2 regions of the Pseudoalteromonas sp. PAB 2.2 genome follow, and region 2 is predicted to be linked to the other one. Evidence: predicted binding sites of a transcription regulator. Region 2 holds the regulator's gene; the other holds the start of a gene.
The links. Region 2 encodes NrdR, which represses ribonucleotide reductase genes. Its sites were predicted from a motif close to AAACACNANATNTNGTGTTT; they were not measured.

Region 1 (3,176 bases), on a different contig from region 2:
TTGCACCCCGTTCGCGCTGCCACATTAAATAACTGCATATATTGCTCAGTGTCTAAATGCTCTTCTAAGTTCAAATGCAGTGCTGAGCCACCATCTAAAAACTCTGTCATCGATTTACCATGCAATATAAACTTATCAAGGTGATTTAGTGTTGTGTCTTCTACTAAATAGAAATAACTGTTGTAGCATTCTCTTGGCGTGAAGTAGCCATCTTCGCTATCCCATTTGGCATTTTTTATCCCTAAATTTTCAGCAGGAACAAACTCAGTGTTAAATAAAAAGCCGGTCTCTTTTGTTGCTAAGCGATTCTCTTTATAAATCACTTCTAACTGACTTTTCACCCATTCTTTATACGCATCATTAACCCCCACTTGAATACCTAAATACTCTGCGGCTTCAACCATGCCATTAATACCAATGGTTAAAAATTGCTTGTTAAAGGAAATAAACCCTGCGTCGTACACCGGTAGCATGCCCGCTTGCTGGTACTCTTCCATTAAGGTGCGATACGCGATTTGATAAGCATGTATTTTTCTTATTTCTGTTGCTAGGTCTCTGCCATCTTGCACCAATCGATTCATATTCAGTGTAATAACATTGATAGAGCCCGTCGAAACGCCCCCCGCGCCTAAACTATACGAAAAACTATGATCGCTAATTTCATTACGAAGTCGACAGCATGAGGCTAATGAATCAGCATCGGTTGATTGATAAACAAAAAATGAGCCGCCTTGACTTAAGTTTTCGGCACACATCAATGCAAATTCTTTATCTTTAGGTTCATTGTCTTCTACTAGCATGGCAGCGGTGACAACAGGAAATGTTAAAACAGCTTTGTTTCGCTCTTGGTTAAACCAATTTAAAAACATGTCTTGCAGTGCCTTTAAAGACGACCAATCGGGAGCCGTCATATCAGGAAACACAAAATGACCAAACATAGCCTCAAAGTATGCACTATCGTACAACGAGATATTCCAAAATACGCTTTGATAACCTCGTGCAGCAGCGGGTTGATTTAAAGCGTACACGACATGCTGTAAGTGATTTTCTATCTGTTTATAGTGAGTAACTAAATAGTCTTCACCGTAATCCTTACGCGCAAAGTAATCAAAATACATTAAAAACTCGACCGTCGCGACAGCCCCTGCAAACTGCGCGCTAATTGCAAAAACAAGATTCACAAAACTGCCGCAGAACGATTCTAAATGCTTGGGTGCCTTAGACTCTCCCCCTAATTTGGTTAGCCCATCCAATAAAAATGGATACATGGTGATAGAAGTACAGTAAGGCTTTAAGCTCGTTTCATCATGCACATAAATTTCATGGTTCTCAATTTGTCGAAGGTACTCTTTGCCCAATGACTCGCCGAAAAGCGCGGTTATTTTATTACTCACCTGAGTGCGATTAACGTGAATGAAAAAGTCTTTCATTATTTCTGATTCTAGCGTCGCTATATTTTTTAATGTCACATTTGCATTCGCATCCACTTTAGAACCATCGGCCGCATTCTTGGCCTGTGTATAGTTTTCGATGAAACGCATTTTTTCTTTTAATTGTTCACAATTCAGCATAGACATTTTTGTTATCCTTTTAAAAATAATGAGTTAAGTACCTTACCCGAAGCAATTTCAATAAATCGTTGATTAGTTAAATGGCTCGCCAGGCCACCTAATTCAGCGACATAACGGCCCGTTTTTACATAAGTCAGCTGTGCTTTTAATTGCTCCGACACATCCTCAAGCCCGGTATACAAACACGTTGCTAAGCCTTGCTGCGTTGCTAACTTTAAAAAATAAACTAAATCACCTTCCTGCCATTCTCCGCCAAAAAACACCACACAAGTTATCAAGTGCTTATAGCGCTCAAGCAGTGCAATAAAGCGTTGCGATGTTAACCGCTCACCATACTTTGGATCCCATGTATCAACGCTATGACATCCAGGACAGCGCAAGGGGCACCCCGTGCACACAAAGCCTAACGCAATGTGTCCGGGGACTTCTTGAAAGCACACTTGGGGTTCTAATACATTAAACATAAACCACTACATATTGTGTTTTAAATTTCAATATGATCAATATATAGTATCAACGCCGTTTTAAGCCAGTTTAAAACTTGATCTAGATCAAAGCAGCTTAGTTCTGCCAAAAGAACAAAATGGGTAGCCAATCAAAACCCCGCTCCTGTCACAAATAAAATGCAGCGAAACGGAGCGCCCCCCAAACACCTCTACCTACTTTGGAGGAGTTACCTTTACCCATCACTTTGCTAGAGTGCGAATAAATGAATTGTAAAGAGATGAAAATGACTGCGAAAATTGGAATTTTGACTGTTAGTGATCGCGCAAGCCGAGGCCAGTACGATGACTTATCGGGACCCGCTATCACCGATACATTAAATGACTATTTAAGTTCGCCATGGCAGGCATGCTATCGATTAGTCGAAGACGAGCAACATTTAATTGAAGCGGCATTATGCGAGCTTGCCGATCAAGAACAATGCGCTTTAATCATTACCACAGGTGGAACGGGTCCCGCCAAACGAGACATAACCCCCGAAGCCACAGAAGCGGTGTGTGACAAAATGATGCCAGGATTTGGTGAGTTAATGCGTACTGAAAGCTTAAAATACGTGCCAACGGCTATACTCTCTCGACAAACAGCGGGGATAAGAGACCGCTCATTAATTATTAACTTACCGGGCAAACCCAAAGCGATTCGTCAATGTCTTGATGCCGTATTTCCTGCGGTGCCTTATTGTATTGATTTACTTGAAGGGCCTTACTTAGAATGTGATGAATCTGTGGTTCAAGTATTTAGACCTAAGTCATAAATAAGGTTTGTCATAACGTTAAAACATCCCCTTAGTTAATAACGAAAAAAGCCAGCTTAAGCTGGCTTTTCTATCGTATTAAGATTTATTTGTGTGATACATCAATCAGTTCAACAGTCCCGTCTTCGCGTACTTCAGCAATTTGACCTCGCGGTTCATCCATAAAGAACAAAGTAACAAAGCCAATCATTGCCGTACCGGCGATAACATAAAAGAAAGTTGCATAATCAACGAACGATAACACCGTTAAAAATGTAACTGCCCCAACGTTACCATATGCCCCTGTCATCCCTGCAATTTGACCTGTTAAGCGACGTTTAATTAATGGCACGACCGCAAACACAGCA
Region 2 (3,176 bases):
ACCTCATTCACCGTTAAACTAATTCCATCAATACATACCGACCCTTTATACGGAATGTATTTCATTAAATTATGGTCGGTACTTAGCCAGTACTCTGTTGCTCTGGCATTGGCGGTAATGCTTTCAACTGTCGCGATGCCATCAACATGGCCTGACACTAAATGCCCACCAAGGCGAGAAATTGGCTGCATGGCCTTTTCTAGATTCACGGTTTGGCCTTTTTTATAGTGCGCAAACCCTGTCAGGCTAATGGTTTCATTTGATAAATCAGCACTGAAGCCATCGCTATGTTTAGTAACTACTGTTAAGCACACACCATTTGTTGCAATACTGTCGCCTAGTTTTACGTCTTTCATATCCAAATCATTACTTTGAATACGAATAGCGAGATCACCTTGTTTTTGTGTTAATTCAACAATTTTACCTGTTGCTTCAATTATTCCAGTAAACATAATGCTACTCTTTATCTTCAGTGTGTGTGGCTTGCTTTGCTTTGTACGCTGTTAAGCGGATATCGTCGCCAATTATCTGTGTATCGGTAAACGTTAATTGAGTGACATCACCCATGGCTGTTACTTCTGCAAAGTTTAGTAAGCTTTTGCCCATATCACCTATTAACTTAGGGGCAATATAAACAATGTATTCGTCTATTAGGTCTTGCTGTGCAAAAGCGCCCGCTAGGGTTGCTCCTGCTTCAAGCCAAATATGATTAAATTGTAATTCGGCTAACCGTGCTAAAACGGCCGATAAATCAACTTTATTCTTGTTAGCTGCCACCACTTCGTGTTTTACAAAATGTGGCCATTGCTGCTGATTATCAAGCTGTGTTGTGAAAATAATCACCGGACTCTCAATACTAAATAAAGCGAGATCTGGGGTGAGTCTGTTTTGCGAATCGATAATCACACGTGTTGGCTGACGTATCGGCAATGATGTTGGCATTGCAAATGGCAGCTCTTCAGTACGCACATTTAATTTGGCGTTATCACTGATAACGGTATCTGCACCACTCAAAATTGCGCAGCTTTGTGCGCGAAATGCTTGAACGTCTTGGCGTGCTTGCGGACCCGTGATCCATTTACTCTGGCCGTTATTAAGTGCCGTTTTTCCATCTAAACTACAGGCCATTTTACAGGTAACGAAAGGCAACCCTGTTTCCATTCGCTTCAAAAAGCCTTTGTTTAAATCGCGCGCCTGTTGCTCAAGTAACCCAGAGGCAACGTCAATACCTGCATCAGCCAATATTTGTAAGCCACGGCCACTGACTGCTGGATTTGGGTCTACCATTGCAGCAATCACTTTACTCACACCGGCCGCTTTTAGACCTTCAGCACAGGGCGGAGTACGACCATAATGACTGCAAGGTTCAAGCGTCACATAGGCTGTTGCCCCTTTGGCATTATCGCCAGCAACGGCCAGTGCATTCACCTCGGCATGACCCTGCCCGGCAAGTTGATGAAAACCCTCACCAACTATATGGCCGTCTTTAACAAGTACACAACCCACATTAGGGTTTGGCGTCGTGGTAAAACGGCCCTGTTTGGCAAGCTCAATAGCGCGTGCCATATAAATGCTATCAAGTTCAGTGAACGACATGCTTAATCACCTAAACGGGCAATTTCTTCGCCAAACTCACGAATATCTTCAAATGAGCGATATACTGAGGCAAACCTAACATAAGCTACTTTATCAAGCTTTTTGAGCGATTCCATAATACACTCGCCGATTAAATGGCTTGAGATTTCACGCTCTCCGGTGGCACGTAGCTGTGATTTAATCACGTTAACGACTTCTTCGATTTGCTCTGTACTCACTGGGCGTTTTTCTAATGCGCGGTGCAGGCCATTTAATAATTTGTCTTCGTTAAAAGGTTCTCGACTACCGTCTTGCTTTATCACCCTTGGCATAACAAGTTCAGCACCTTCAAAGGTGGTAAAACGCTCGTGACATTCGTTGCATTCGCGACGGCGTCTAACTTGGTGACCACCGCCAACAAGTCGTGAATCGATTACTTTAGTATCTTTTGCTGTGCAAAAAGGGCAATGCATAAGGTTAAACTTCCGTTTATAAAAAACAAAAAAAGACCGCTTAATAAGCGGCCTTTATAATAGCAAAAAACAACACTATTGTTATCTTAATTACGGTTTAACCAGCAATTAAGCGTAAACAGGTAGTTTTTTACAGATTGCTTTAACTTTCTCTTTTACTTCTGCTTGTACTGATGCATCGTTGATGTTGTCTAGTACGTCACAGATCCAGCCAGCAAGCTCTTTAGACTCAGCTTCTTTGAAACCACGGCGCGTAATTGCCGGAGAACCAATACGAAGACCCGACGTTACAAACGGTGAACGTGGGTCATTTGGTACTGAGTTTTTGTTTACTGTGATGTTTGCATTACCAAGGGCAGCGTCAGCATCTTTACCTGTGATATCTTTATCAATTAGGTCTAGAAGGAATAAGTGGTTGTCTGTTTTACCAGAAACAACTTTATAGCCACGCTCTTGTAACACTTCAACCATTGCTTGTGCGTTTTTAACCACTTGCGCTTGGTATGTTTTGAATTCAGGCTGTAATGCTTCTTTAAACGCAACCGCTTTAGCAGCGATGATGTGACATAAAGGACCACCTTGGCCACCCGGGAATACGGCGCTGTTAAGCTTTTTATAGATCTCTTCATCACCACACGCAGAAACAATTAGACCGCCACGAGGACCCGCTAGTGTTTTATGAGTTGTTGTTGTAACAACATGCGCGTGAGGAATTGGGCTTGGGTATACGCCAGCCGCAATAAGACCTGCAACGTGTGCCATATCTACGAATAAGTACGCATCCACTTTATCAGCGATTTCACGGAACTTAGCCCAATCAACGATACCTGAGTATGCAGAGAAACCCGCAATGATCATTTTTGGTTTGTGCTCTAGTGCTAGCGCTTCAACTTGAGCGTAATCAATTTCGCCCGTTTCTTCATTTAGGCCATATTGAATTGCGTTGTACGTTTTACCAGAAAAGTTAACGTGTGAACCATGCGTTAAGTGGCCACCATGAGCTAAGCTCATACCTAGTACGGTGTCATGTGGCTGAAGAAGCGCTTGGAAAACAGCCGCATTAGCTTGTGAACCAGCGTGCGGTTGTACGTTTGCGTAGTCTGTGCCGAATAACTCGTTTGCACGGTC

Region 1: nrdG (anaerobic ribonucleoside-triphosphate reductase activating protein) is a predicted target of NrdR. The motif match lies at 2,037-2,056, and genes of this name have one in related genera.

What each region holds. Positions count from the first base shown of each region.
Region 1 is NZ_LYPI01000011.1:277,635-280,810, reverse strand. Features, by position in the region: gene nrdD (anaerobic ribonucleoside-triphosphate reductase) at 1-1,577, opposite strand, end outside; gene nrdG (anaerobic ribonucleoside-triphosphate reductase activating protein) at 1,583-2,035, opposite strand; gene mog (molybdopterin adenylyltransferase) at 2,302-2,829, shown strand; gene BWD47_RS11245 (NarK family nitrate/nitrite MFS transporter) at 2,915-3,176, opposite strand, start outside.
Region 2 is NZ_LYPI01000012.1:195,352-198,527, reverse strand. Features, by position in the region: gene BWD47_RS12220 (riboflavin synthase) at 1-452, opposite strand, end outside; gene ribD (bifunctional diaminohydroxyphosphoribosylaminopyrimidine deaminase/5-amino-6-(5-phosphoribosylamino)uracil reductase RibD) at 457-1,596, opposite strand; gene nrdR (transcriptional regulator NrdR) at 1,599-2,048, opposite strand; gene glyA (serine hydroxymethyltransferase) at 2,157-3,176, opposite strand, start outside.